3 regions of the Tumebacillus sp. BK434 genome follow, and region 2 is predicted to be linked to each of the others. Evidence: riboswitches for the same ligand, from Rfam matches in the RefSeq annotation. Region 2 holds a riboswitch; each other region holds the start of a gene.
What was found. Region 2 has a riboswitch for cobalamin ahead of EV586_RS14545 (S-layer homology domain-containing protein). Riboswitches for the same ligand answer to the same signal wherever they lie in the genome.
Positions count from the first base shown of each region.

Region 1: another riboswitch for cobalamin. It lies ahead of EV586_RS18180 (energy-coupling factor ABC transporter permease); the one in region 2 lies ahead of EV586_RS14545 (S-layer homology domain-containing protein).
Region 3: another riboswitch for cobalamin. It lies ahead of cobJ (precorrin-3B C(17)-methyltransferase); the one in region 2 lies ahead of EV586_RS14545 (S-layer homology domain-containing protein).

Region 1 is NZ_SLXS01000009.1:99,494-109,583, forward strand. It holds gene EV586_RS18135 (DNA-3-methyladenine glycosylase family protein) at 1-259, shown strand, start outside; gene EV586_RS18140 (MBL fold metallo-hydrolase) at 284-1,369, shown strand; gene EV586_RS18145 (LLM class flavin-dependent oxidoreductase) at 1,481-2,485, shown strand; gene EV586_RS18150 (nicotinate phosphoribosyltransferase) at 2,552-4,012, shown strand; gene EV586_RS18155 (SRPBCC family protein) at 4,072-4,536, shown strand; partial or broken gene EV586_RS21530 (ABC transporter substrate-binding protein) at 4,910-5,173, shown strand; gene EV586_RS18165 (energy-coupling factor ABC transporter ATP-binding protein) at 5,215-6,045, opposite strand; gene cbiQ (cobalt ECF transporter T component CbiQ) at 6,042-6,839, opposite strand; gene EV586_RS18175 (energy-coupling factor ABC transporter substrate-binding protein) at 6,836-7,120, opposite strand; gene EV586_RS18180 (energy-coupling factor ABC transporter permease) at 7,120-7,881, opposite strand; cobalamin riboswitch at 8,026-8,213, opposite strand; gene EV586_RS18185 (lipase family protein) at 8,259-9,047, opposite strand; gene EV586_RS18190 (MBL fold metallo-hydrolase) at 9,086-9,817, opposite strand; gene EV586_RS18195 (hypothetical protein) at 9,936-10,090, shown strand, end outside.
Region 2 is NZ_SLXS01000005.1:170,356-180,445, forward strand. It holds gene EV586_RS14530 (ABC transporter ATP-binding protein) at 1-190, opposite strand, end outside; gene EV586_RS14535 (energy-coupling factor transporter transmembrane component T family protein) at 191-1,066, opposite strand; gene EV586_RS14540 (DUF4430 domain-containing protein) at 1,063-2,346, opposite strand; gene EV586_RS14545 (S-layer homology domain-containing protein) at 2,428-3,720, opposite strand; cobalamin riboswitch at 3,866-4,056, opposite strand; gene EV586_RS14550 (hypothetical protein) at 4,087-4,455, opposite strand; gene fabL (enoyl-[acyl-carrier-protein] reductase FabL) at 4,525-5,283, opposite strand; gene EV586_RS14560 (SdrD B-like domain-containing protein) at 5,381-9,865, opposite strand; gene EV586_RS14565 (class D sortase) at 9,884-10,090, opposite strand, start outside.
Region 3 is NZ_SLXS01000003.1:440,071-450,160, forward strand. It holds gene EV586_RS10395 (sirohydrochlorin chelatase) at 1-1,009, opposite strand, end outside; gene cobJ (precorrin-3B C(17)-methyltransferase) at 1,023-2,654, opposite strand; cobalamin riboswitch at 2,796-2,971, opposite strand; gene cobT (nicotinate-nucleotide--dimethylbenzimidazole phosphoribosyltransferase) at 3,004-4,002, opposite strand; gene cobO (cob(I)yrinic acid a,c-diamide adenosyltransferase) at 4,118-4,663, opposite strand; gene EV586_RS10415 (serine hydrolase domain-containing protein) at 4,796-5,809, opposite strand; gene EV586_RS10420 (hypothetical protein) at 5,826-6,437, opposite strand; gene EV586_RS10425 (SOS response-associated peptidase) at 6,582-7,247, shown strand; gene EV586_RS10430 (hypothetical protein) at 7,317-7,850, opposite strand; gene EV586_RS10435 (3-hydroxyacyl-CoA dehydrogenase family protein) at 7,919-8,767, opposite strand; gene EV586_RS10440 (tetratricopeptide repeat protein) at 8,897-9,733, opposite strand; gene EV586_RS10445 (helix-turn-helix domain-containing protein) at 9,761-10,090, opposite strand, start outside.

The DNA of each region.
Region 1 (10,090 bases), on a different contig from region 2:
CACCCTCCCGCCCGACGAAGCTGAAAAACAGCTGGTCAGCATCCGCGGCATCGGCCCCTGGACGGCCCAGTATGTACGGCTGCGCTGCCTGGGTGACGCGTCCGCCTTTCCGATCGCCGATGTCGGGCTGCACAACGCGATCAAGGCCCGGCTCGGGATGGAGCGCAAACCGTCCTTGGCAGAGCTTCGCGAACTGGCCCGCCCGTGGAAAAATTGGGAGGGCTATGCTACTTTTTATCTGTGGCGAAGTCTAACTTGAACGAAAGCAGAGAGGGTACCGCACATGATTCTGACACTTAGCATCTTGCTTGCCTTAGTCCTTGCCGTTTTTCTGGTGCTCACCTTCTATCCGCATCTCGGCGGCAAACTGAGCACGGAGCAAAAAGAGCGCCACGCGCGCTCGAAACAGTTCCGGCAGGGGAAGTTTGTCAACCAGACTCCGACCCGCATGGACAGCAGCTTGAAAACGTCGCTCGGCATCCTGCGCGAATTTATGAAAGGCAATCCCCGCCGCAAACCGAGCACGCAGCTGCCGATGGAACCGTTGCGCCTGCAGGAGGGCGGGGAGGCGCATGTCACGTGGTTCGGCCATTCGGCGCTCTTGATCGAGCTGGACGGCAAGAAGCTGCTGCTCGACCCGATGTTCGGCCGCACGCCGTCGCCGTTTCCGCAGGTTGGCGGCCGGCGCTATAGCGGCGAACTGCCTTTTGAAATCGAAGAGCTGCCGGAGATCGACGCTGTGATCCTCTCGCACGATCACTACGACCATCTCGACTATGGCTCGATCAAGCGGCTGCATCACAAAGTCGGCCAGTTCATCGTGCCGCTCGGCGTCGGTGCGCATCTCAAGCGTTGGGGCGTGGCGCCGGAGAAGATTCAGGAACATGACTGGTGGAGCGAATTTGAATATGCGGGCCTGACTCTTGCCTGCACGCCCGCCCGGCATTTTTCCGGACGGAGCCTGACCGACCGCGACAAGACGCTCTGGTGCTCCTGGGTGATCATCGGGCGGCAGGCGAAGCTGTATTTCAGCGGCGACGGCGGCTATGGCCCGCATTTTCAGGAGATCGGGCGCGCCTACGGACCGTTCGACCTGACGATGATGGAGTGCGGCCAGTACGACCCGCGCTGGGCGGCGATCCACATGATGCCGGAAGAGACGGTGCAGGCGCATCTCGATGTGCAAGGCCGGGTGTTGCTGCCGATTCACTGGGCGGCGTTTACGCTGGCTCTGCACGACTGGACCGACCCGGTCGAGCGCGCGCTGCAGGCGGCACAGCACAACCGCGTGACGGTCGCCACGCCGCGGATCGGCGAAAAAGTGCCGGTTCAGGCAGCCGAATACCCTGCTTCCACTTGGTGGAGGTAGGGTTTTTTGCTGTCTTGTTGCTCGCTTTTTGCTGTAAGCCATCGTACAGATTCATGCCAGACGCAAATGAGATCATACTATAGATGGCGTTTCCAAGAGGAGGAACACAACATGCAACTGCGTGAGTTACCCTATTCCGTCTTAGACCTCGCGCCGATCGTCGCGGGCAGCAACGCGACGCAGGCGTTTTCCAACAGTTTAGATCTCGCACAGCACACCGAGCGGTGGGGCTACACCCGCTATTGGCTGGCTGAGCATCACAATATGACGGGCATCGCTTCGTCGGCCACTTCGGTGCTGATCGGGCACATCGCCGGCGGCACCTCGACGATCCGCGTCGGTTCCGGCGGGATCATGCTGCCGAACCATGCGCCGCTGATGATCGCCGAGCAATTCGGCACCTTGGAATCGCTCTATCCGGGGCGCATCGACCTCGGCCTCGGCCGTGCGCCCGGCTCCGACCAGCCGGCGATGCGCGCGATCCGCCGCGGGCTGAACAGCAACGGGGAGGACTTCCCGGAGCTGGTCGAGGAGCTGCGGGCGTATCTCCATCCGCCTGTGCCGCCGGAGCAGATGCCGGTGCGCGCCGTTCCCGGCGAAGGGCTGAACATTCCGATCTGGCTGCTCGGCTCCAGCGCCTTCAGCGCGCAGCTGGCCGGGATGCTCGGTTTGCCGTTCGCTTTTGCCAGCCATTTCTCGCCGCGCTTCACCTTGCCTGCGCTCGACCTGTACCGCCGCAGCTTCCAGCCGTCGGAGGTGCTCGATGAACCGTACGCGATGGTCGGTCTGAACGTGGTCGCCGCCGACAGCGATGCGGAAGCGCGCCGCCTGGCGACCTCGATGTACCAGCAGTTCCTGAACCTCGTCCGCAACCGTCCCGGCCAGCTGCAGCCGCCGGTCGACAACATGGACGACCTCTGGACCGACTACGAAAAGGATATGGTCAAGCAGCAGCTCGGCTCCTCGATCGTCGGCGGGCCGGAGCGGGTCAAAGAGAAGCTGCAGGCGTTCCTCGACAAGACCCAGGCAAATGAGTTCATGATCAACGCCCAGATCTACGACCACGGCGCCCGCCTGCGCTCGTTCGAGATCGTATCGGAAGTGTTCAAAGCATAAGCGGAGGAGCCCGGCAAGGGCTCCTTTTTGGCATCGATGGGAACGATAGGTAGGGAGGCAGAACGAATGGACAATCTGACGCTGAACACAGACAACTATCAGTTGGCGATGGCGTACGCGCATTTTTGCAACGGCACGCACAACCAGAAGACGGTCTTTGAACTGTATTTTCGCAACTTGCCGTTTGGCAGCGGCTACGCGGTGTTTGCCGGGCTGGAGCGGGTGGTGCACTATCTGCGCAACCTGCGTTTTTCTGATGAGATGATCGCATTTTTGCAACAGCAGCCGGAGGGCTACTCGGCCGAATTTTTGGCGGAACTGCGCCGCTTTCGCTTCACCGGGACGCTGCGGGCGGTGCGCGAAGGGTCGGTCGTGTTCGCCAACGAGCCGCTGCTGCAGGTCGAAGCGCGGGTGATGGAGGCGCAGATCATCGAGACGGCGCTGCTGAACGCGGTGAATTTTCAGACGCTGATCGCCACGAAAGCCGCCCGCATCCGCAAGGAGGCCGGTCCGGAGAGCTACCTGATCGAGATGGGCACCCGCCGCGCCCATGAAGCGGATGCGGCGGTGTGGGGGACGCGGGCGGCGTACATCGCCGGGTTTGATTCCACGTCAAACTTGCAGGCCGGCATGCAGTTTGGCATCCCGACCAAAGGCACGCACGCGCACTCTTGGGTGCAGACGCATGAGACGGAGCTGGAAGCGTTTCAGAAGTTTGCCGACGTGTTTCCGGAGAGCACGACGCTGCTCGTCGACACGTACAACACGCTGGAGTCGGGCCTGCCGAACACGATCCGCGTCGCCAAGGAGCTGGAGCGGCGCGGCAAGAAGCTGTTCGCGATCCGCCTCGATTCTGGCGACATCGCCTTTCAGTCGAAAGTGGCGCGGAGGATGCTCGACGAGGCCGGGCTGCCGTATGTGAAGATCGCGGCGTCGAACGACCTCGACGAGCACACGATTCTGCACCTGAAAGTCCAAGGCGCGCAAGTCGACATCTGGGGTGTCGGCACCAAACTGATCACCGGGTACGACCAGCCTGCGCTCGGCGGCGTGTACAAGCTGGTCGAGCGCGAACTGCACGGCGCGATGGAGCCGTCGATCAAGATCAGCTCCAACCCGGAGAAGATCACCACGCCGTATCGGAAGAGCTTGTACCGCATTCTGAACCAAAGCGGGAAAGCGGAAGGGGACTATCTCGCGCTGCCCGGCGAAACGGATGTGCTCCGGGGGGAGCGGATCAAACTGTTCGACCCGGTGCACACGCATGTCCAAAAGTTTGTGGCGGACTACACGGCGCTGCCGATGCTGCAAACGATCTTTGCCGACGGCGAGCTGGTGGATCAACTGCCGGAGATCGGAGATGTCAAAGCGCACCATCAGGCGCAGCTGCAGCAGTTCGACGAGGAGGTGCTGCGCAACCTGAACCCGGCGATCTACGGGGTCCATCTCAGCCGCCAACTTTGGCAGCGCAAACGGGAATTGATCGAGGCGTATGGAGCTGGCGCACACGAAGCAGACTGGAAGTAGGAGCAGGCGAAGCGCTTGACAGGAAACCAAACGGTTACGTATAATCAATACGAAACCAAATGGTTTCCAATACATCATTTTTGGAGGTTGTACCCGTGTCTGATACCAATCAAGGAACGCTTCCTGTTATTCGCCAGACGATAGAATTGAACGCCCCGATTCAGAAAGTATGGGAGGCGGTCGCCTCGTCGGAAGGCATCGCGACTTGGTTTATGCCCAACGATTTTCAGCCGGCGCTCGGCAATGAATTTGTGCTGGAGACGCCGTTTGGCAAGCAGCCGTGCAAAGTGACGGAGTTCGATCCGCCGAACAAGCTCGTTTTCACATGGGGCCGGACGTGGATCATCACGTTCGCGCTGCAGGAAATGGAAGCGGGCAAGACCGAATTCACATTGCTTCATGACGGCTGGGAAGCAGGCAAGATCCCGGAAAGCGGTATGGATTCTGCTGAAGTTCGCGCAACGATGGCGCATGGCTGGGAAGCGGCTGTGCTGCCGCGCCTGGCCGAATACGTGCAAAAATAAGCAGGAAGCCTGTCAAAATGTCATCATGGTCTCAGCCGAGACCATGATTTTTTTATGTCCAAACCTCTCTACTTGACAATGGGAATCACTTTAAAATGGTGTAGTTTGTATATCGACTATTGTCTAGGAAAGGTGTTTGGGAGCATGAGATCCTTTGTTGCAGGTCAAGATCGGTCCCTTGCACGTCTTCCCGTGGAAAGGGCGGCCGTGGAAGCACAATCTGCGCGAGGTCGCCGCTCTGTTTGGCGTCCCCGGTGTGGCTGAACGCTGGCTGGACTGGTTTGAACAGAAAGCCGCCCACGTTCGCACGCTGCTGCAGGCCCAATATGGCGATGCTCAGCGTGGGCACGATCCCGTTTCTCGGCCTGATCATTCCGAACACGGCCAGAGCATCTCGTTTGAGTACATCGCAGAGAAGAACCTGGAGTACCTCTTCGTCATCGACCGCGGTTCGGTCGTCGAAGGCCAAACGAAGACCACCGCTCAGCAGCTGGCGGAAAACGAGTTGGTCAAGAAGACGAAAGCGTTTACGAACAACCACATCGTCTACCTCGACTCGAACTACTGGTACCTCTCCGGCGGCGGTCTGGAGTCGGTCGGCGCGATGATCGACCAAATCTACAAAGCGTACAACTAAAGCCAAAGCATAGCAAAAGGCACCCGGTATCGGGTGCCTTTTTACATGTTTTGCAGCAGTTTTTTAAAAGCGGCCGTGTCGCGCGGCGGCGGGTGCTGCTGCCGGACCGCAGTGGGCAGCGAGCTCCAGAGGTCATAGAGGATCGGCAGGTCCATGCCGTACTCGGCGATCCGCGCGGCTTGCGCAAACACTTCCTCCGGCGTCCCTGCCATGACACAGGCGCCTTGATCAAAGACGAGCACCCAGTCGGCGAACGAGAAGGCGAGGTTCATGTCGTGGGTCGCCATCACGGTGGTGATGCCGCGACGATGGATGCGATGAAGTTCGGCGAGCAGCTGCTCCTCCGAGCGGCGATCCAGATAGGCGGTCGGTTCGTCGAGCAGCACAAGCCGGGGTTCCAGCGCCAGGACGCCGGCCAGCGCCACGCGTTTTTTTTGCCCTAAGCTCAGGTGGTGCAGCGGCGTGTCGGCCAGCGGCAGGAGCTGCAGCTGCTGCAGGATGGCTTCTGTGCGCGCCGCGATCTCCCGTTCGGGGAGCTTGGCGTTGCGCAGTCCGTAGGAGATGTCTTCATACGGCGTGTTCAGGATCAGCTGCTGCTCCGGATCTTGGAACACCAGTCCGATCTCCTGCCGCAGCTGTTGCAGGTCTTTGGAGCGGTAGGACAGCGGCGCACCGTTCCAGCGCACCTCTCCGGACTGCGGGCGGGCGATGCCGATCGCTTGCAGAAAAAACGATGATTTGCCGGAGCCGTTTTGGCCGCAGATCACCGTTTTTTTTCCGGCCGGGATCGAGATGCTCAAGTCCCGCAGCGCCGGTTGACGGGTTCCGGGGTAGGTATAGCGGAGATCTTTCGTCTCCAAAAGTGTGCTCACAACAAGTCCCTCCAGCGAATCAAGAATTCCAGCCCGGCCAGCACCAGCAGCCCGCCCGCACTCTCCGCCAGATAGCGCCTGGGGACGGGCTGGGCACGGGGCGGGGCGAACGGGATTTCGTCGGCAAACCCCCGCGCGACGAGGCCGTGCGACAGTTTGGCCGATTGCTGCATCGCTTTTTGAAACAGCCGCACGACCAGCCGGGCGGTGTCCCGCAACGCGCCGCCCGCTCCGGCATACCCGCCGCGCGCCCGCTGCGCGGTGGTCATGTCCTCGGCGATGTCGGCGAGCAGGAACAGAAAGCGGTAGGTGATCAGCATCAGCTCCAGCACCAGCTGCGGCATGCGCAGGCGTTTGAGCACCTGCAGCAGCTCCGGGAGCGGAGTGGTCAGGATCAGGAACAACATGGTGGACAAGCAGGCGAGCACCCGGGTCAAAATCGTTCCGGCGCGTTCGAGGGCTGCTGACGGCACAAACATTTCGTATCCGCCGAACAGCTCCGCGTCGAACAGGCGCGGCGTCGCACTGCCGACCGGGCCGAACTCCAGCAGGAGCGCAGGCAGGCTGAGGATGAAAAACAGCCCGGCCGCGCCGACGAGGAGCAGATAATGCCGAAGCGAGATCCCGGCATAGCGGACGACCCACACCAACAGCCACAGCGCGATCAGGAGCTGCACCGGCGGGTGGGCCAGCGAGGACAAGGCGAACAGCAGAACGGCAAAGCCGCATTTCCAGCCGGGGGAAACGGAGCGGAACGCGTTGGTGTACGACAGGGTGTCGATCCGTTTGATCATTGGGAATTCGTTTTGGCAGACTTGCTTCGTAACACGCCCGCCGCATAGCCGATAAATCCGGCGCCGAGCGCGGCTTGCAGTGCGAACAGCATGCTCTCCGTCTCGCCGGGCAGTTCGACGAGCGCGTTGAACCACGGCTCATAGGACGGGTCGATGGTGAGGATCATCTCTTCTGCCGCGCCGTCCGCGCCGCCAAACTCCGCTTCGATCAGCACGAGCGGAAGCAGGGCGAGCAAGACGACCGCGGCGAGCATCAGGATGTTTTTCGTACGGTTTTGCATCAGCGGGCAACTCCTTTCATGGTGCGTTTCAGCAGGGACAGCTCCTCCGAGTTGAACGATTGCAGCCAGTTCCAGACCAGCACGGTGAGCAGGCCTTCGCTGATCGCCAGCGGGATCTGCGTCACCGCAAAGATGCCGGCGAATTTGGCCAGAGAAGCTGCGAATCCGCCAGCTTCCGACGGGAAGGCGAGCGCCAGTTGGATCGACGTCATCACATAGGTCGAGAGGTCGGCCAGCATCGCAGCCGCGAAGATGGCGAGCTTGAGCTTCCCGGTCGCTTTCAGCACCAGCTTGAAGAAGAAATAGCCGACAAACGGGCCGACGACCGCCATCGAAAAGGCGTTGGCGCCAAGCGTGGTCAAGCCGCCGTGCGCGAGGAGCACCGCTTGGAACAGCAGGACGATCGACCCGATCACGCTCATCGGGAGCGGACCGAACATCACCGTGCCAAGCCCGACGCCGGTCGGGTGGGAGGAACTGCCCGTCACGGACGGCAGCTTCAGCGCGGACAGGACAAATGTAAACGCGCCGGCCAGCCCGAGCATCAGTTTCAACTGGGGCGCTTCTTTGGTGATCTTGACCAGCGCGCGCAGGCCCAGTACGAAGAACGGCAGGAACACCGCCCACCAGAACAGGGACCAGCCCGGCGAGAGGAAGCCTTCCATGATGTGCATGGCATAGGCGGATTCAGCAGAGTTCAGATAGAGGTACAAGGTCAAGGCAAACGTGACCAGCACCGGGATACAAGTGCGCAGTTTCATGTTGATTCATTTAGCCTCCGATCGTGTGAAAACCTAAAAAAGACCAATCCAGCGAACGTGGATTGGTCTCTGCACGCAAAAGAAAACGACAACACATTGTGTTGTGGCTCCGATACGTACACCGCTCCTTTCCGCGAAGGGTTGATGGGTGTAACAAACGAGGTAGGTCTCCTGGCTTAGGATCATCATGCTCATTCGCCTTCCCCGATCTGAGACCGAGTGGCTTCCGGAATGAGAACTCCCCATATACAGTGGCGGGACCGCTCGGGATTTGCACCCGATTCCCTGTTACCCCTTGCTTTCGCAAAGGCACCTGTTTGCTCACGATATTTACTTGTCCGTTTTATACTATTCGCAGTTGCCGACGGGTCTCCTGCCTACTTTTGCAATTCTTGTTGCAGCAGGTACAGATACGTATCCATCGCGTGGTAGCCGAGGATGTTGCGCGGCAGGTTGGGGTAGTCGAGCGAGTTCACTTCGTACCCGCTGTTGACCTGATCGTATCCGAGCTGGTGGAACGGCACGGTAGGCACGATGTCCGGCTTGTTGAAGATGCGGAAGCTGTTGGGCACGAGCAGGTTGAACGTCGCGGCAAACGTCGCATCGCCGGTCATCGGCGCGGCGAACGAGTACAGCTCCAGCGGGAAGCTGGCATGTTTGGCGGCGATCCAGATCGCGGTCAGGTTGGCGATCGCACCGCCGAGGCTGTGCCCGCTGACGGTGATCGTCGTGTCGCCGGGCAGCGTTTTCAAGAACTCGTCCAGCGTTTGCAGCGCCGTATCGCCCGGCTTGACCGCTTTCAATGAGCGGAACATTTCGGTAAACCCGGACTCGGTGCGCCCGCCGTTCGGCACATCGGTGAACTCGACATGGCGCGCCTCAAAGTCGGCCAGCCAGTCCATCACGCCTTCGGTGCCGCGGAAGACGATTCCGTACTGGCCGGCATCGGCGGTGGACTGCACGAGGAAGCCGATGAATTGGATCTCGGAGAAAATGCCCGCAACGGGGTCGCTTTGCAGGTTGGCGACGACTTGCCAGCCGGCGGGAAGGTCGACCGCTGCAGGCGGGTTGGTGTTTTTGGTGTCGAGTTCATAGGTGCTGTACGCGCTTTTGACCAGTTCGCCCCAGAGGATGGCGGTCGATATGGAGTACGTGAGAGTGCTCATCTGGATCGCTCCCTATTTCCAAGTTAAGTACAACTTGATTATACACCAGCCAGTTCAGCAAGACGCTGTTTGGCTTGTTCAGTATAGGCGCCGCCGTGGTAGCAGATCACCGTGTCGATGTCGAAGGGGAGGAATTGCTGCAGGGAGCGTATCGCCGTCTCCATGTCCAGCGTGAAGAGCGGCGACGGCCCATTCAGTTGGCCCGCCTCCACAACCAGAGCGTCGGCTGCGATCAGCGTCTTGCTCGGCGCGTGGTAGAGCGAGAGATGGCCGGGCGTGTGCCCCGGCGTGTCGATGACGGTCAAGCCGCAGGGCAGCGCAGCGCCGTGCGCGATGGCGGTGTCGACCGGTGCGGTGGGCGGATTTTTCAGCAAGGACAGGAAGGCCTGTTTCCACTCGGCCGGCACTTCCGGCGGCAGCGACGCTTCCGCCTGCGCGACCGCTTCGTCGGTCAGCTTGAGCGGGCGCTTGGTGCCGTCCATGTAGGGGATTTCGATCGGGCTGGCGAGGACTTCGATCGGTTGTGCAGCTTCTTGGAGGATCGTGGGCAGAGAGCCGATGTGGTCGAGGTCTTGGTGCGTGATCACGACCCGGGTCAATTTTTCAAACGGCACGCCGGCTTCCTCCATCGCTGCGCGCAGCAGCGACAGTTGGCCGGGGTAGCCTGTGTCGATCAGGATGGCGTTCTCCTCGTCCCAGACCAGTGTGGGGTGGATCGTGTTGACCTCCCCCATCATCGTGGCGCTGATGGACAGCATTTTGATGTGCATGCGGTTCCCTCCACTCTTTTGAATTCCTTATGTTTCCATATTAAGGTGCGAATTCCTGCTCCCGTTCATTCCGTGTTAAAATGGAGCTAATTTTCTAACAGACGGGAGCCGGGCAGCGATGAGATTCGTTTCGCAAGGGAAAGGGAGCGCGGTGCAGCAAGCGGCGGGTGTGAAGCAGGCACGGACGGCGGGGGCGGCGCTGCATCCGATTCTGCAGATGCAACAGCAGTTGGGCAACCGGCGCACGGGGCAATTGCTGCGCGGGCAGATGAT
Region 2 (10,090 bases):
TGCCCCCGTAGAACTCCGGCACGAGACCGTTTAAGGCGCGGAGCAACGTCGATTTGCCGCAGCCGGACGGGCCGGCCAGCACCACAAATTCGCCGCGCTGCACACCCCAGGTCAGGCGGTTCAGCGCAGGGCGGTCTGCATCGGGATAGCAGTAGGTTAGATTGGTCAGTTGAATCTCTGCGGATGCCATCTAGTTCGATCTCCTTTGTATCAGCAGGGGCACGGTGGCGAGCAGCGCGCCGAGCAGCAGCGCTCCGCCCCAGGTCAGGCTTCCTTCGGCGAGCAAAGGCGTCAGGCGCGGGTAGAATTCGTACGCCGCAGCGCCGAGGTCGGCGAGCAGGAGCAGGACGGCAAGCGCCGCCAGCATCACCGCCCACGTCAGCCAGTCGCTGCCGCCAAAGCGTTCCCGCGAGTACGAGCTGCGGTGACGAGACCCGAAGCCGCGCGCTTCCATCGCTTCGGCGACCTGCCACGACCCTTCCAGGGACGAGATCAGCAGGACGTTCAGCATCCGGCTGTGTTTTTGCAGGCGTTCGCGGGTGCTGCCTTCCTGAAAGCGCACACCGCGCGTCTGCATCACTTCGCCGACGCTTTTCGCCTGCTCAGACAGATATGGAATCAGCCGGGCGGTGAGCATCGCGACCACCGCCGAGCGGCCGGCCCACTTTGCCATCAGACCGAGCGCGCGGTCGGGTGACAGCCAGACGATGTACAGGTTGCAGGCGGCCAACACGATGAACAGGCGCAAGGCCATGATCAGGCCGAACAGCACCGCCTCCAGCGTGATCCGGAGCGTTCCGAACAGGGGCAGGCGCGGCCCGTCATAGAGCACGGTCGCCCCGTTTTTCGAGATCAGCACGTTCAGGATCAGGATGATCAGCAAAAACGGCCAGGTGAACCGCATCATCCGCAACATCGATTTCGCTCCCCCGCCCGCCCGCAACGCGTACAGGGTCACAGCAAGCAGCGCGGCGAGGTACAGCGGATGCGGCGTGATCATCGCCAGCACGATCAGGAGCAGCGGATAGACGGCGAGCGTGGCGGCATGAAAGCGCTCAAGCCTCATGGTGCGACCGGAACTCCGACCGCCGCGCCGTTGCTCAGTACGACGCCGATCTTGCCGCGAAGTTTGCCTTTGGAACTGACCAGCGTGTTCACCGCCGCGTCGAGGGCCGGTTCGTCCATGCCGATCAGCAGCCAGGTCGGCGTGGTGTCGCCATTGCCGGTGCCGGTCGCGGCGATCAGCGCCTGGCCGGTCTGGCCGGACTCATCTCCGGTGTAGTCGAGCATCTGCACCGCACCGTTCTCGATGTGGGCATAGATGCCCGTGCGGGTCGGCGCACTGAACAGATCCTGCACCGACGACTGGCCCTGCAGCTCCGGCCAAGTGCCAAGCACGATGACGTTGGTGGTGTTTTCGATCAGGTTCTGGTTGCCGTACGCAGCGGTGCGGACATTGCCCGCTCCGAAGCCGCGCAAGGCGGTGGCGAGACGGTTGGCATCGTCCGCATGGCTGCCGCTGTAGTAGATCACCGTGCCCGGCCGTGAGCCGTTGTAGCCGACCGTAAACGGGTGCGGGTACGCGCCGACGACGCTCGGCGTGTTCGACCCGGAGCCCGACCAGTCGTGGTAATCCCACCACACCGTATCTCCCGTTTGCGCGCTGTACGCATCCGCACCGACGCCTGCGACCGAACCGTTGACGTAATAGAACCAGTCGCGCTTCTTGCGGGTGAAGATCGACTTGTCCGTATAGCCTGATGCGACGCCATTGATGCTGTTCACAAAACCGCCGCCGTACTTGGTCTCCACTTCCAGATGTGCATGCATGACATCCATCACAGAGTTGCCTTTGTAGTAGTTGAGGTTCTGGCTGAAGACGGACGAGCCGCCAAAGTTGTGTGTGACCAACATGTTGAAGCTGCCCGCCGGCTGTGCTTTCGGCGGAGTGGACGGCTGGGCCGGCTTGGCGGTTCCCGCCCCGCTTCCCGTGCCGGCCGTACCGCCGGTGCCCGTCTTGCCGCCGCCGGACGGCGTCCCTGCAGCAGGCGCTGGCGGGTTCGCCCCCGGCTTCACGGACGGGGTGGCGGTGTTTGGCTGCTCCGGTTGTTTTTCTGCGCCCTGCGCGGTTGACGGCTCTTTGGCGTCGTCTTTCCGGTCGGCAGGCTGTTTCTCCTCGGCTTGGCCTGTTTGTTCCGCTTTCTTGGGGAGCATTTCCTGCTCCGGGAGCTGCACGACCTGTTCCGGCAGCTCGGATTCTGGTTGCTTCGATTCGTCTGCGCTGCCGCAAGCGGTAACCAAGAAGGCAAGCGCAAGAAAAAGTCCAAGGCGTGTAGTGAGCTTCATGGTGCCTGTTCCTCCTGTTCCGTTCGTACCGTTGTAAAAAGCGGGGAGGCTCAACATCTTGAGCCTCTCCCGTACAGCGTACTATTTGCTTTGTTTGTTGATGACATTGACGATCGCCGTCGCCACTTCCGCGCGGGATGCGACGTCATGCGGACGGAAGGTGTTTTCCGCGTCTCCTGCCAGCAGCCCTTTATCGACCGCCGTCTTCACGTACGGCTGTGCCCAGCCGCTGATGCTGTTCCGGTCGTAGAACGGCAGCAGGTTCTTGGTGTTCGAGAGCTCGACGCCGGAGAAGTTGACGAGGACGACCGCCAGCTCTTCGCGGGTCAGGCCGGAGTTCGGACGGAAGGTGCCCGCTTTGTCGCCGCTCATCAAGCCGCGCTCGACCACCGTTTCGATAAACGTCTTGTAGCCGTTCGTCGCTTTGACATCGGAGAACGACTTCGTGCCGCCAAAGTTCAGGTCGCCTTCTGCCAGCGCAAGGATCTTTGCCAGCTCGGAGCGGAGCACGGCGCGCTTCGGCTCGTATTGACCGTTGCCGTTGCCGCTGACCACGCCTTTTTTCGCCAGGTCGAGAATCGAAGATTCCGCCCACTTGAAGCTGCCGAGATCGTCGAACAATGCGTTCGGGTTGCCGACGAGCAGGTTCAAGGTGCCGGTGCGCAACAACTGCGGCACGCCGGTCACGCTGTCCGTCTTGTCGATGTAGAGCTGCAGCAGACCGGCCTGATCCGCTTGCAGCGTCGCCGTGCCTTCTGCGTTGGTCTCGGTGAGCTTGCTGCCATTAGATGCAGTCCGCACGTCCGCTTTGTCGATCTTGACGGTGGAGATGATCGGGTTCCACTCTGCGTCATAGGTGGTCTGCTCCGCCGTGACGTTTACGGTGAACGGAGTGCCGACGGTCGGGGACTTGGTCGAGAAGCTGACTTCCGGGAACAGGGTCTGCGTGTAGTCATAATAGCCCCAGACCACTTCGTCGCCGTCTTTGAGTTCAAACGTTTCGGCAGCAACGCCCGGCGGCTTGCCGTTGACCCAGACCGACCAGCCGGAGTTGGCGTTGAGCTCTTTTTCGGCGAGCTTGCCAACCTTGGTGATATAAGAGCCAAATGAAAGCGTTTTCGCTTCGTAGGTTGTGCCGTCTTGAGCGAGCAGCTTCATCAACGCGCCCATCGCGGTCGGCTGTTGCATGGTGATCACTTCACCGACGTTGTTTTTAAAAGAGGACTGGCCCACATTCAAGAGAACTTCCTTGTGGTCGCCATTGAGGCCGGCCAGGCGGACTTTTACCGTCGCAGTATCGTCCGCCGCAAATACGGATGCTTGCGGGGCGAGCAAGACGGTCGCGAGCAACAGGCTCGCGATACGTTTTTTCATCTTCATAATCTCCTTTCGGGATCGAAAAAATAAAAACTCCCGCCCTTGGGGGCCGGGAGTTGACGGTGTCGTAGGAGCAGGGTATTTGGGCATCACAATCCATGCAAAAAATAGCCTGGTTCCTGTACCTTCCCGCCGAAAGCACCAAGGGACTTGTTAGAAGCAGGTTTCCTGGCTGACGGGTCTGCCGCGTGCTCACACCTTCTCATCCGTCACCCGGACAATGGCATCTGTGAGTGCGTCGCCGTTTACAGTAGCGGGGGCTGCAGTGGATTTGCACCACTTTCCCTTCTCTTCTAACTACAGTGGTAGTTTATCATTTCGCCCGTTGCTAGACAAGAGAAAAGACCAGCCCGCAGGCCGGTCTTACTGTTCCTCAAAGCGGTCTTTGCGCATCTCCGGCACAGCTCCGAGCGGCAGGAAGGCCGCGCGGGAGTTGATCAGAGAATGGTCGATCAGCGAATTGTAGTTGTGCACCATGTCGAGGACTTTTTTAAAATCTTCTTCGGTGTTGAACTCGCCGCGCAGATGGGTGTCAAACAGGGACAATGCGAACTTGCGGTCCGCTTTCGCCTTGTCGATCGCGCCTTGCATGCGAGCGGCCCGCTCGGTGTCGCCGAGCGCTTCCTGCCCTTGCTTCTCGATGGTAAACGCGCCGATGGCAAAGTTAGCCGCTGCGACCGCCGCCTGGATGACCATAAATTCGTTGGAACGGAAAAGTGCTTCGGTAAGCATGAGAATCACCTCGTAGGTAGCTTTCTTGGTTTCAGTTTAGCCGAGTACGGGGTGCAGGTCAAATGTACCTCAGCCGATCAGCGAATAGCCGCCGTCGATGATCAGCGTTTGGCCGACGATCATTCGCGACTGCTCCGTGCAGAGGAAATGCACCGAGTTGGCGATGTCTTCCGGTGTGACCATGCGACCGGCCGGCGTGCGGGTGATCGCATCGCTGATCATCTCGTCGCGGTTGGGGAAATGGGTCAGGGCGTCGGTGTCGACCGCCGCGCCGGAGACGGCGTTGACGATGATGTTTTTCGCCGCCAATTCTGCGCCAAGGTAACGGGTCAACGATTCCAGCGCCGCTTTCGACGTGCCGACCGCCGTGTAGTTTTTCAGAGCAAAACGCGAGCCGAGCGAAGAGATCGCCACGATCGAGCCGCCGCCGCGCGCTTCCATCAGCGGCACCGCTTGCTGGGCGAGGAACAGGAGGGCTTTGGCATTGATGTTCAGCGTCCAGTCCCAATGCTTTTCTTCCACTTCCATCGCCGGGAGCTGCACGCCCGATGCGGCGTTGGAGATCAGGATGTCGAGGCCGCCCATCGTCTCTTTGATCTCGTCGAAGAGCAGGTGGATCTTGTCGAGGTCGCCGACGTTTGCTTTGATGATGTGGCATTTGCGGCCCATGCTCTGGATCAGCGCCTGGGTCTCTTCGGCCGGCTTGCGGTTGCGGAAAAAGTTGATCACGATATCAGCGCCTTCGCTGGCCAGTTTCAGCGCGATCGCTTTGCCGATGCCGCGAGAACCGCCGGTGATGAGTGCTGTTTTGCCTGTGAGTGTGGACATGATGAAGGAATCCCTCCGAGTTAGTAGTTGGTCATAAGAGCAAGTATATCATAAAAAAGCTGCTTCTTCGCAGAAAACGAAGAAGCAGCGATTCTCGTTACGCGTATTTGCGGTAGAGCAGCGCTCCGCCGGCCAGCAGGCACAAGGCCAGCCCGACCCACGGCAGCATCGGCGGCTCTTCACCCGTTTGCGGCAGCGTTCCTCCCGGTGCCGGTTGCGGCTTCGAACCTTCACCCGTGTTCGGTTTGCCCGGCTGCGAAGGTTGGCCGGTCGGTTGACCCGGTGACGGATTCTTCGCTTTGACCAGACCCGCGCCGATCGAAAGGTTGGTCTCCCCTTCGCCGAGCGTCACCGGAGCAGTCCAGCCGGTCGGTTTGGCGTTGGAGTCCGCATTCGGGTCCGAGCCCACGCCGTCCTTGGTCAGGCCGTAACCGGCCGGAACGATAAATTTCAAGCTGTATTCGCCTTTCGGAAGATCAAGGAACTCATAGAAGCCGTGCTGGCCCATGAACATCTTGGTCTTCGTTGTGGCGATCAGCTTGCCTGTTTTGTCATACAGTTCGACGGTCACACCGTCCATGCCTTGTTCAGACGGGTCATGAATGCCGTTGGCATTGGCGTCGAACCAGACAAAGCTTCTGATCTTGCCGAGTTTCAGTTTCGGCGGCTCTTCACCTTTATCCGGCGGCAGGCCGAGCTCGATCAGACCCGCATCGATCGAAGTCTTTGCTTCGCCGATGCCGAGCACGAACAGTCCGGTGCGGCCGGTGGCAGGATTCGCATCCGAGTCGAGGCTGCGCGATGCGCCCATGCCCGGTGTGGTAAATTCAACAGTTGCCGACGGCAGCACGAAGCGGACTTCATAGCTGCCTGCCGCCAGCTTCTCGAATTGGTACCAGCCCGCTTTGCCGTTCATCGTGCGGGTGACGGTCGAAGCGATCAGCTGGTTTTTGTCGTTGTACAGTTCGACGGTGACGCCGTTTTGGCCGACCTCATCCGCATCTTGCACGCCGTTTTTGTTGGCATCGATCCAGACGCGGTCGCCGATGCTGCCCTTCGGCAGCTCAGGCTCAACCACGACAGGCGGCGTGACCGGCGGCACGACCGGCGCTTTGTAGTAGCCGGCGTCGATGCCGGTGAGATGCTCGCTTTGCCCGAGGGCAAACACGTTGGTCTGGCCGTTCGCGTTGGCGTCAGAGTCCACGCTGCGGTCTGCGCCCTGCATGGTCTTCGTTGCCGGGAACGGCAAGATGAACTTCACGTAGTAGTTGCCGGCAGCCAGATTCTCGAAGGAATAGTAGCCGCTGGCGCCTGCGCGGTCAGCGGTGACCGTCGTGGCGATCAGGTTGTTCTGATCGTCATACAGCTCGACGGTGATCAGGTTGACACCGTTTTCGCCAGGATCTTGTATGCCGTTGTTATTCTTGTCTTCCCAGACGAAGTCGCCAATCGACGCGTCGCTCGGCACGTCGTTGATGCCTGCGTCGATCGCCATGTTCTCCTCGCCTTGCGCCAGAGTCACAGTGCGCGTCGACGGAGTGGTAAACGCTTTTGTCGGTGCCGGCAAGGTGAAGCGAACTTCATAGGTGCCCGGATTCAGCTTTTCGAACAGGTACACGCCGTCCTTGCCGCCAATCGTTGCGGTGGTCGTCGTGGTGAGCAGTGTGCCGCTGTTGTTGTAAAGGGAGACCAGCACCCCGTTCACGCCGTTTTCACCGGCATCCTGCACGCCGTCACCGTCAGCATCGAACCAAACGGTGTCGCCGAGCTTGGCCTTTTTCGGGACGAGCGGGAAATCGGCGTTCAGATGCTGTTCGCCGTCAGCCAGCGTGATCACGCCCGTTTTGTCAGGTTCATACGCAGCAGGCGGCACGACAGCTACCACATAGTCGCCCGGATCGAGATCCGGAAAGAGATATGCACCCGGGTTGCCATTGAAGTCATTCCCGGTCATCGTTTCCGAAATCTTCGTGCCATCCGCGTCGCGCAGCTCCAGTTTAATGCCGTTGATGCCGGTCTCCGCGCCATCCATCACACCGTTCTCGTTCTGGTCATACCAGACGAAATCGCCGATGCTCGCCTTCGGTGAGGAGAGGATGGTAACGCCGACCTTCAGCGGTTCGGAAGCGAGGAGCGACTCGCCCGTCGCTTTGTTCATCTTGTACGCAAAGGAGTTCCACGCCACTTCCCCGCCGGTCGGTGCGCCGACCGGCGCTACCATCGGCCACTCGAGCGTCGTCATGTTCAGCGGGTCGATGATGAAATCGGGATCAAATTGGAATTTGATCGCGGTGACCGACGTGAGATCGGCCGGCGGCGTTGCCAGCCAGACCCCGGTGTCAACACCGTTCGAGTCCATCGTGATATTCGGCGTCGTGGAATAGGCCACCGTCACATAGTTGGGCACTGTGACCTCACCGGTCAACAGCGGGCCCCACTGGCTGCCGCGCGGAGTCGACACCCGCACCCCGGTGTCCCCGATGCGCGAGAACTTGTTGACGATCTTCAAGTTCTTCGTCGGCACGTTGCCCACGTTTTGAATCTCCAGACGATACATCGTTCGTCCGCCCGGCGTGGTTCTGCCGACAGTCGGGAACTTGCTCCAGTCGTTGTCGAGCTCGCCTTTGATCAGCAGCTCCGATTGCAGAGCGGTCGTTTCGTCGACGCTGACACTTGCCTGCGATTCTACTGTGTAGTAACCGCTCGACCCACAGGTTTTGCAGCCCATATTTTTGAATCCCGAGTCGTTCAAGTAATGCGGAGACCTGACCTGCATTTTGTTGATCAGGTCTCCTTTCGGCGCACCCGGTTTGACGATCGCGGTGAACTTGATAGTCACCTCTTCGCCTTTGGCGAGAATGTACGGGTTCGAAGCATCCCAATACCAATTCAGCGTGGTGGTGCCATCCGGCTCAGCGGTCGGCGTAAAGTGCGGCGCAGGCACCCCGGCTGTCGTCACGCTCCAACTGCCCGGCTTGTATTCCAATTGGGCCGGGAGCAGGTCGACGATCGAGGGATTGTCGAGCGATTTACTCGTGAACTCCGTATTCGTCACTTTCAGCGTATACTCGATCTCGTCCAAGGGCCGAACATCCTTCTTGTTGCTGCTCTTTTCCATATTGAGCAACGGACGGTCATCGACGATGTAAACATACGTATTGTCGTTCATCGTTTTCGTATCGCCATTGAAACTATAGGTCAGCTTCGCAATGTTTTCGACGTTCGTGTTGATGTCTGGAACCACGAAAGTCTCCGGAATGTGATAGACCAGATCAAAATTGGTGCTCTGGAAGGCGCTGATCGGTACAGTGGCGAAGCGGAACTGCACGCCAGCGACCCGGTCCGAGGCTGCGAGCGAGAGATCTGCCACGTTCAGCGTGGTGGATGCCGTCCCGCTTACGTTTTGCCAAAGCTTCCAGACTCCAAGGTCTTCCTTGGTCGAGTAGTACACATCATAGTCCGGAATATCTTTGAAAATCGCCGTTCGCACCGTTTTCAATTGGAGGTCGATCGGTACGATTTGCGTCGACTGTGCCGACGTATGTGTCGGCGTCATGTCTTCAATGATGGCATTGGTGAGCGGTATGTTCGCCTTCGAGTTGAACTCGGAGATGTAGAATGTTACATCTTGACCCGGTGAACGTTCTCTCAGCTTTGGATCCACCCACTTTTCAATCAAAACGCCATTGTCGACCGGCTGGGTTGCAAACCCATGCGTGACCTCACCGTTCACGCTGGTTCGGGGCTGCCCGAGCGGCGTGAACGCTGCTTCAACCCGGTTGGTGACGGTGGAGTCGGGGAACGACGCCGGATAGTTGACGGTGACGTTCAGCAGGTACGTCCCTTTTTGAAGGTCCCCGAGATTCCAGACCACCGTGTTTCCAACCAGCGTGCCGCCCTGAGTCGCGGATACGAAGGTCGCGTCATCCGGCAGCGTATCGGTCACGACCATGTTGGCGGAATTCAAGCGACCATTTGATGTCGGGAAGTTATCCTTCAGTTCGATTTGATACTCGACGTTAGCCCCTTTGTACGGTTCCGGCACCGGGCGGTGTTTCGTCTTCTTAATCGTCCATCTGGCCTCGCCATTCGAAGTGACCGTCACATCGTCGGAGTCCAGCGTGACCGGAGTGCCGTTGACTTCTGCGTTGAACGTGGCCTTCGTCGTCGCTGTCGTGCCGTCCGGAGTCACATAGTTGTCAAAATATGCCCGGACAGTCAACTCACCGCTCGATCCGGCCGGCAAGGTGTTGCCTGCAAAATTGAACGTCACAACTTTCGTAATGCTGTTGTACGAACTGGTAATCGCCGCACTGTGCGACTTAGACGCGAACGTCATGCCACTCGGCACAACAAACCGAATCTTCGGATTGGTAAAATTCGCAATGTTGCTGGAGGCGCTGTATGAGATTTTGTAATCGAATACTTCGCCTGAATCAACGACAGATTTGGATGCGGTGATGTTCAGATCCAAGCCATCCGTCTCCCCGGCGGCGATGATGCTGCCCGGAGCGACGATTTGGATGATGAGCATGAAGATCAGCATCCAGAGCGCCACCTGGCGCCGTGATTTCCTCTTCACAATGTCTACCCCTCACTTTTACCCCTTGAGCAGGGTCGCTTTAACAATTAACCGATGAGTCGGGTTGCGCATGGGATGGCATGTGATCAAGGTCAATTCCGCTTCGTTCGAACTCGCGGTCAAGACGCTGAGATCATCAGGCTCCACAAGAAAGGAACGTTCGACCCCGTAGCTGAACGTGCCTTTCGACGATTCGATGACGATCTTGTCGCCTCGCTCCAACTC
Region 3 (10,090 bases), on a different contig from region 2:
GCTCATGGTCGTGCTCATGGTCGTGGTACTCATGGTCGTGGTGCTCATGGTCGTGGTGCTCGTGATCGTGGTGCTCGTGATCGTGGTGCTCGTGATCGTGGTGCTCGTGATCGTGGTGCTCGTGATCGTGGTGCTCGTGATCGTGGTGCTCGTGATGGTGGTCGTGATCATGATCGTGGTGGTGATGATGGTGATGGTCTTCCATCGCAGCGAGGCGATATTTGCAGAGGTCGCAGTTCATCTTCGTCTCTCCGCTCGCCGCTTCCACCGCCCGCTCGCGGAGGATCGTCACGAGGTTGTCGTGGAAGCCGAAGTACTCGGCGAGCACCATCGGCACGTCCGGGTACTGCTGGGAAAATGATTCTGTCATCGCTTCCATCCGCTTGATCAGCACGCCGGTGAACAGGAAGTACGGCAGGATGTAGATCCGCTTCGCCCCCAGCTGCACGCAGCGCGCCACCCCACCGGCAAAATCGGGCTCGGTCACGCCGATGTAGCAGGTCTCGACAGTCTTCACCGGCACTTGCTCATACAGCAGCCGGGCGATCTTGCACAGATCGCTGTTCGCATCCGGGTCGGAGCTGCCGCGCCCGACGATCAGCACGGCATCGTCCGAACGCCCTTCCGCCGGGGATGCAAATCCGGCTTGGCCGAGGCGCGAGGTCAGGATGTCCAGCGCCTTCGCATGCACCCCGATCGGCTTGCCGTAGGAGAAGCCGACGTGCGGGTAGCGCTCTTTCGCTTCGTCGATCTCATGCGGGATGTGCAGCTTGGAGTGGCCGGCGCCAAACAGAATCACCGGCACCAGCGTCACATGCTCCGCCCCGCGGGCGACGCAGTTGTTGATGCCGTGCGGGATGCTCGGGGCGGCAAATTCGAGAAAGCAGGTTTCGACGATCGGGAACTCGCGGTCGAGCTCCGCCTCGACACGTTTGGCGAAAGCGAGCAGTTCCTCGTTGCCCTCCGGGTCGCGGCTGCCGTGTCCGACCAGCAGAATCGCATGTTTCATCAGCTTCATCCTCCTAGTCTCCGCAGACCGTATCGACGGTGACTGCGGGTACGTGTTCGTTGTGGTGGTAGCCGGCGACTGCGCCGATCCGTTTGAAAAACTTGTGGAAGCGCTCGTCAGGATGGCCTTTTTCCTTGTATTCGGCCAGCACGCGACCGACCGTGTCGACCAGCTCGTCGGCCGGAATTCCTTCTGCGACCGGCTGCGCGGCATGCGCGTTGCGGCCGATCGTCTTGCCGCCGAGGAAGAGGTCGAATTTGCCCCGGCGGTAGATGACGGCGATGTCTTCATGCGCCGAGCCGTAGCAGGCCATCGCACAGCCTGCGAAGCCGATCTTCAGCTCTTTGGGCACCGCCAGTCCGGCAAAGCGGGCGGCGATCTCCTCGGCCTCGGCGATCGACTGCGTTTTTTCGCCGTTGCAGAAGTCGCACGCTTTCACCTGCACCACGTCGCCGATCGGCTGCACGAGCAGCCCGGCCGCTTCCAGCTGGGAGACGACCTGGTCGGGCTCCTTGGTCAGCACGCGGAGCAGCACGTAGTGGTGCGGGGTGTATTCGATCTCGCCTTCGTCGCCCGCTGCGGCCATGAGGGCGGTCAGCTGTTTCGCGGTCAGCTTTTTGTTGCCGACGCCCGGCGAGACGGCGATTTCGAGGATCGCCGGCATGGTGTCGTACGGATTCGAGACGGGAGCATCCACCGCCTTCGTATTCACCACGCCGCGTTCGGCGAGCAGGGTCACCGCTTGCATCGCCAGTTCGAGCGAGTTGCTTCCCGATGCTTCCTGTTTCAAAACGGAAGACTGACGCTCCGAAAGGCCGCCGTGAAGCGCCCAAGGCTCGTGTTCTTCTTTCAGGCGCTCGTTCGCTTTGATCGGCTGCTCGGCTTTGTCGAGCGTGTATTTGCGCTGGTAGCCGCGCGGGGTGATCATTTTGCCGTCATAGACGAAGGTCGAGGTGTTGCCGATGATCACCGTGGTCAGCATCCCGATGTCATGCTCGAGCATCTCGCCAAGCGTGGTCAGCACGACCGACTGGCGGTCGCGGTAGGCGCTCTTCACGAGACCGACCGGCGTGTCGGCCGAGCGGTAGTTGAGCAGGATCTGCTGCGCCTCGACGATCTGGCGCGTGCGCTTGCCGGAGCGCGGGTTGTAGAGGGCGACGATAAAATCCCCCATGCCCGCCGCTTCGATCCGGCGTGCGATCAGCTCCCACGGCGTCAGGTGGTCACTGAGCGAGATCGTGCAGGCGTCGTGCATCACCGGCGCGCCGAGCAGAGACGCGCAGGAGTTGATCGCCGAGATGCCCGGGATCACTTCCACCTCCACGCCGTCCGCTTCCCGCCAGCCCTTTTGCACCAGCACTTCGTAGACGAGTCCGGCCATGCCGTACACCCCGGCGTCGCCGGAGGAGATCACGGCGACCTTTTTCCCGAGCTCCGCCTGGCGCACCGCTTCGATCGCCCGGCTGACCTCTTCCGTCATGCCCGTGCGGACGATCTCCTGATCGGTCAAAAGCCCGCGGATCAGATCGACGTACGTGTTGTACCCGATGATCACATCCGACTCCTGAAGCGCTTCCCGCGCCCGCTCTGTGATGTGTTGAAAACTCCCCGGCCCAAAGCCGATGATCAGCAGCTTCCCGCGCATCTCCTTCACTCCTTGTCAGCAAAAATGGCAAATAAAAAACGCCTTCTCAAAAGAGAAGGCGTCAGATGTCTACATGGGTAAACGCAGAAAAAACGTCCATGACAAACCAATCGACCATCCCTCTTATATCCCCGTAAGAAGGTATGGAAAACATGACAGGCAGGTCTCCTGACTTATGGATCATCACATCCTCTGCCTTCCCATTTGACACAGTGGCATGTTAGAGGATGCTCCCCAAATACAGTGGCGGGACCGTGCCGGACTTACACCGGCTTCCCTATTAAGCTCTTGCGAGCACCTGAACGTTATCCTATGCAGTTATCGAACGATTCAAAGTATAGGTGAAAAATCAAGGCTTGTCGAGACCCAAATCCGCAAATGTTGCCATCTCCGCGACCAGACGGCACGACGCTTCGAGCAGCGGCATCGCCAGCACCGCGCCCGTCCCTTCGCCGAGCCGCATCTCCAAGGTCAGCAGAGGCTGCAGGCCCATCTCCTGCAGCAAGACGAGATGGGCCGGCTCCTGCGACAGATGCGAGGCGAACAGCACTTCTTTCACCCGCTCCTCGATTCGGACCGCCACCAGCGCCGCCGCCGCTGCGATCACTCCGTCGACGAGCACCGCGATCCGCCGCTCCCACGCCCCGAGGACGACGCCGACCAGCCCGGCGATCTCAAGGCCGCCCAATTTGGCCAGCACGTCCAGCGGGTCGCTCGCATCCGGCCGGTTCACTTCGATCGCACGCTCGATGACGCGCGCTTTGTGCAGAACTTTCTCCTCATCGATGCCCGTCCCCTTCCCGACGAGCGGCAGCAGCGGAGTGTTGACCAAAACGGCAGCCAGCGCCGCGCTCGGCGTCGTATTGCCGATCCCCATCTCCCCGAGCGCGACCACCTGCACGCCTTGTGCGTACAACTCTTCCACCGTCGCCACGCCGACGGCGATCGCCAGCTCCGCTTCCTCGCGAGTCATCGCGGGTCCTTTGGCAAAATTGGCCGTGCCCTTGCGCACTTTGCGGGACAGCACGCCCGGCACCTCTCCCTCAACACGGCTGCCGACATCGACGACCCGCACCGCGCAGTTCATCTGCCGGGCCAAGACGTTGACCGCCGCCTTGCCGTTCACGAAATTCTGCATCATCAGCCCCGTCACTTCCGCCGGGAACGCGCTGACCCCTTCCTCCGTCACACCGTGGTCTCCGCACATGACGACGACGGCGCGCTTGTCCACGGTCGGGAACACCGTGCCCTGCAGGCCGGCCAGCCGAATCCCGATCTCCTCCAGCTTCCCGAGGCTCCCCGGCGGTTTCGTCAAAAAGTCCCAACGCTCTTTTGCCGCTTGCATCATCTCGCATCATCCCTTCTGTGGCTATAAAAAAACCAAGCCTGTGCAGGCTTGGCGCATGGTTCAATTTTCTAGCAAACAGACTACGGCAACTTTTGAAAAAAATCAATACGGAAAATCAATACTCAATGCCAAAAACGGCCGGGATGCCGTCCTCGTAATAATGCTTCACCGGGCTCATCTCCGTCACCAGATCGGCAAGTTCAATCACTTCCGGCTTGGCGCTGCGCCCCGTGATCAGCAGGTGCACATAGTGCGGACGATTCCGCATCACATCGAGCACCTCAGCAAGCGGCAAAACGTCGGCGACCGGAAAGCGCTCGATCGCCAGCGCGTTGTTCAGCTCATCCAGAATCACCACATCGTAGTCACCGGACAGCACGCTCTCCTTCGCGACAGCCCACGCTTTCGCCAGCGCCGCGCGGTGCTCGTCCGGCGTCTTCGTCCACGTAAATCCGATGCCGAGCTGGCGGATCTCCACGCCCAAGCGTTCCAGCGCGATCTGCTCGCCGTAGGTGCGCTCCGGCGACTTGATAAACTGCAGCACGAGCACCTTATACCCGCGCCCGACCGCGCGCACGCACAGCCCCAGCGCCGCCGTCGTCTTGCCTTTGCCGTCCCCGGTGTAGACGAGCGTCATGCCCTGCCGTTTCTCCCGCTCCATCCTCTCACTCCTCCCGATCCTGCTCCTTGTTGCTACTGCGCCATTTAAGCACAAAAGGCCTTCCGCTTCAAGTCTTCGCCATTTGTGAAATGATTCAGTGAGAGATCAGAAAGGTCTGACCTTTAAAGAGCTTCAGGAAACACTCGCCATCACACGGTCGCCAAACTCGCGCAGGTAATGCAGATAATCCCCATCCGGGCCGCTATAGTTATAGCGTTTGTTCGCCATCCGCACCACGACCAGCTCCTCCTCCGGCACGACCAGCACCAGCGGCCCGGTCACGCCGAGGATCTGGAACGACCCGTGGGGAACGGCGGGGCCAATTTCGCTTCGCGCGGCCGGACGGTCCTGCACATACCAGAAAAAGCCCATCGGCGGCAGCGCCGGGTCGGTGGGCTCTGGACTGTGCACACTTGTCGCCAATTGAATAATTTCAGCCGGCACGACTGGCCTGCCCTCGACCAACCCTTGCGTCAAATGCAACTGCCCCCACTGCGCCAACTCCCGGGCCGACACGAACAGATTGCGTTGCATACCGCCGCCGCTGCCGTCGGTGCCGAGATTGAGCTCCGTCCGCTCCGGAGCGTCCAAGATCACCTGCACCAGATGCTCCGACGCTTCTGTCCGCCAGCCCGTCTCCGTAAAGCCGAGCGGCACAAACACTTGCTCCTGCAAGATCTCCGCCACCGTCTTGCCCGTCACGCGCTCGATGATGTCGGTGATCATCACCACGTTCACCCCGCGGTACGCCCACGAACGGCCAGGCGCGAACTCGCGGAACAGCCGTCCATGTACGTCCTCATGCAGCCCGTGCGTATGCGTCAAGAGATGGCGGATTGTCGTCCCCTGCAGCAGCGCAGCGTCCAGCTCCGGCAGATAGCCGGTCACCGCGTCATCCAAGCTCCCGATCTTCCCTTCCCGCAGCGCCCAGGCCGCGGCGAATCCGAGATAGCTCTTTCGCGCCGACGCGATGTTAAACTGCGAATCCGCCCCGATCGGCCGCGCGCCCGCCTCATGCGAATGGTGTCCGGCGTAATGCTCGCAGACGACCTCGCCCCTTCGCATCACGATCAGCGCCGATCCGCTCGCTCCGTTCCACTCGTTGATGCGGTCCACATACTCCACCAATTCCCGCCAGCACGTCATTATTAAATCCCTGCCTCTACCCTTGAATCATCCGCTGCAGCTCCGCGGTGAACCGGTCGGTCAGCCAGCTTGCCGTCGACTCGCAAAGCGACCGTTTGGCAAAATGGAGCCTGACAAACAGCTGCTCCCCGATCCACTCCGCGCGCAGCTCCAGCGGATAGCGGTGCGGCGCAGTCAAGGCGCCGTCGCCGACATGCAGCTTGGCTTCCGGCCGCGGCACCGCATATTTGGCGAGCACCGCTTCCATGCCCGCCAGTTCGCGCAGCTCATCATGTTCCCGCACGCGCTGCACTTGCTTCCGTACATGGTTCAAGACCGCAACGGGATTCTCCTCTGCCGACAGCTCGATCAACAGCGGCAACGTGCCGACTTTCACCCACTGCGCGCTGCGCCCCGTCCAGTCGGACAGCACCGTGCAAAAGGCGGTGAGCAGCACCTCTTCCGCCGCCTGCTGCTCCAGCAGCCAGCCTGTCTCCGCTTCGTTCAGCCCGACAGAAAACGCGCCAAATCCTTCCGTCGCCGCACCTGTTTCCCAAGGCAGTCCCACCGCTTTTTCCCGCACTTCCGCCGCCCACCGCACCAAGTGCATCTGGGGCGAGTCGGTCACGAGCACCATTTTTTCATCCACCGCCTTCGTATTCTTGCACTGACCAGATAGTATAATTAAATGGTACTTCACAAATAACTAAAATGTAAAGCCTAACATTTTTGGTGCCGCACCCCGGCATGGTATGATAGAGGTAAAAAAAGAGGCCCAGGAGGTGTTCGACAGATGTGCGGACGTTTTACGCTGACGATCACGCCCGACCAGTTGGCGATGCGATTTGAGACGGATGAGCCGGCGTTTGACTATGCGCCCCGCTACAACATCGCGCCGGGACAACTCATCACCGCCGTGATCCAAAGCGACGGGAAGAACCGCATCGGGCAGCTCAAATGGGGCCTCGTGCCGCCGTGGGCGCAAGACGAGAAGATCGGCTACAAGATGATCAACGCCAAGTCAGAAACGGTGGCCGAAAAGCCCGCTTTTAAAAGCGCCTTTCTCCGCAAGCGCTGCCTGATCCCCGCCGACGGGTTTTACGAGTGGCAGGCGACCGGGGACGGCAAGCAGCCGATGCGCATTTTGCTGAAGCATCAAGACCTGTTCGCGTTCGCCGGTCTCTATGAGACCTGGACGTCCCCGGAAGGCAGCAAAGTGCATACCTGCACTCTCCTCACCACCAAGCCGAACTCTCTCGTCGCCTCGATCCACGACCGCATGCCGGTCATCCTGCGCCGTGAGGACGAAGCGATCTGGCTCGACCGCGGGAAGCAGGACGCCGAGCTGCTGCACTCCCTGCTCGTGCCCTACCCGGAGGACGAGATGTACGCCTATCCGGTCGACAAAATGGTCGGCAACGTGCGCAACGAAGTGCCGGCGTGCATCGCAGGCATCTAAGCAGCAAAAAGCCATGACAGGGCCGCTTGGCCCCGCCATGGCTTTTCCGTTTGGTCATGCGCTGCACGCTTAGTTGAGATCCTTCAGCCGCTGGCTCCCGTTCTTCGGCTTCTCCCCGCGCAGGAACAAAGCCAGCCCGAGCAGCAGGAACAGCGCGGCGAACCCGTACTGGCCAAATGTCGCCAGCTGCCCCAGCCCGAAGACGATGAAGAAAATGATCGACAGCCCGCCGAGAATCCCGACCGGGATCAACAGCGCAGGCTGGCGGTTGCCGAACAGATACAGCTCGAACAGCCCCAAGGCCACCGAAGCCATGAAGCCCGGCCACATGTAGCCCCACGCATCGAACAGCATCGAGATCTGGCAGACGACACCGACGCCGAGCAAAATTCCACCCGGCACCAGCAGCCCGGCAAAGCGCCCGCCGCTGGCCAGGAAGCCGATATGAAACGCCAGCCCGATCGGGATGACGAACAACAGCGGCCAGAAAGTTCCCAAGATCTTGCCCGGCGAAAACGCATCGCCCAGCATGCCTGCCTGCCCGGTCAGAAACAGGACGCCCAGCACCAGAAACACCACACCAATCCAACGTCTGGTATTCAAAAAGCCCCACCTCGCACATTTGTCTGATGGGGCTATTGTACCATATCATTCAATTTTTATGGTAGATATTAGTAAGAATAAAAACCTTGTCCCGATTTGCGCCCGTGCAGGCCAGCTTCCACCATCTTGCGCAGCAGCGGGCAGACGCGGAATTTCGGGTCTTGATAGCTTTCATACAGGATGTCGAGCGACTGGACAACGGTGTCCAACCCGATCAGGTCGGCCGTCTCCAGCGGGCCCATCTTGTGGCCGAAGCACTCTTTGAAGATGTCATCGACCGACTTCGGATCGGCGACCTGGTCTTGCACGACGTACGCCGCTTCGTTCATCAGCAGATGCGACAGGCGGTTGGAGACAAAACCGGGCAGGTCGTTGACCATGATCGCCTTCTTGTCCATCGAGCCGAGGAAGTCGTTGGTGAACTGGATCGTCTCCTCCGAGGTGTGCCAGCCTTTGATCGACTCTACGGTCGGCTTCATCGGCACCGGGTTCATGAAGTGCACGCCGATCACTTTGTCCGGGCGCTTCATCAGGCTGCCGATCTTGGTGATCGAGATGCAGGACGTGTTGACGAGGAACACGGTGTCTTCGCCGCAGATCTCGTTCATTTTCACATAGGCGTCGCGCTTGATCTCCCACACTTCCGGCACGTTCTCGACGATGATCTCCGCATCGGCCAGCGCCGCGTAGTCGGTGGTGAAGGTCAGGCGCGGCATGACCACATCGACCGACTCCAACTGTTTATCCTTCTGGTAAAAGCCTGCAAAGCGCACGTTCTGGTAGATCGACGCCTTCGACTTCGCCAGCACCTCTTCATGCAAATCCACCACGATCACTTCATGCCCCGCCTGTGCCGCGCTCTGCGCCACGCCGGAACCCATTACGCCAGCGCCAAGAACTCCAACTTTCACTAAAATTCACACCTTTCTAATTGAATCCAGATACTTTTACTATTTAATTCGCGCCCTGCCAGTAACCTCCTCCACATTTACCGAAAAAAGAAAAAGCCAGTCGAATTTTTACGACAGGCTCAAATTACTTCTCACTTACAATGCAATCCCGCGGTTGGACAGGTGGCGGTTGATCAGTTGATCGAGCCGTTCGAGCTGGGCAAATGCTTCTGTAGAATTTTCCCCTTCGTTGAGGCGCTTGCATAAGGTGAGTACCGATTCCCGGAGTTCGGAAAGCATGGTGTACTTCTCGAAGATCTGGATGGCGTTGCGCAGGTGCTTCTCCCCTTGCTCGGTGTGGCCGGACGCAAAGGACAGGTCGGCGCGGAGACGTTGCAGTTTCCCGGCGGCAGGGCTTTGCTGAGACAGGTAAGCGCTTGCTTCTTCGATCAGTTCAAACGCTTTATCGAGTTCGTTGTGGTCAATCAGGATCGATGCAGCATCTGTCAACGTTTCGCCTGCGCGGGCTTGGTCGGGCAGGAAGAGGTACTGGGTGGCGATCTCACGCAGGCTTTCGACCGACTGCTGCCAGTTGGCTTCGCTCTGTTGCAGGAGGATCAGCTTTTGCCGCCATGACAGGTATTGGGTTTGATCTTTCAACTCGTTGAAGACAGAGATGGACAGCGTCGCGTAATGGCTCGCTTTTTCGAACTGTTGCTGGCGCTGGTAGGCATGGGCGAGCTCGTAGAAAGTCTTCGCCTTTTCACTGAGCGTGGTGAGGCGTTCGCCGATCACGATCAGCTCTTCGTAGTAGTTGGACGCAAGCTGCACTTCCCCGGTGTGGGTGTGGATGGTAGCGAGCTGTGACAGGATGTCTTTGTGCAGCAGCGGGTCGAGGATGCCGTGCGTTTTGTATTTTTCCAGCGCTTCTTGCGCGTGGAATTTCGCGACCTGGTACTCTTTCTTTTGGACAGAAAGATCTGCGAGGTGCAAGAGTACGGTGATCAGTGTTTCCGTGTCCTACCGAAATTTTGCGTCATCTAAGATGCTGAGCAAAAGCGACGAGGCGCGGTCGAGCTCTCCGGTCTGGACGTAGCATTTGGCCAGTTCGAGCTTCAGCTTGGCCGACGGGATGCTGGCCGCCTTGACCTCGGGGATGCTTTCGAGCAAAGGGATCGCAGCGTGGTACTCCCCCGCCTGCACCATGCATAGCGCCATTTTATAGAAGCTGATATGCTCCAGATTGAGATCGACGTCTTGCAAAAGCTGCTCCAGCGGAACGCTAAGGCGGTCGGCGATGCCGTAGAGGATTTTGTAAGAGGGGCGTGCCCGGTCACTTTCAATCTGGGA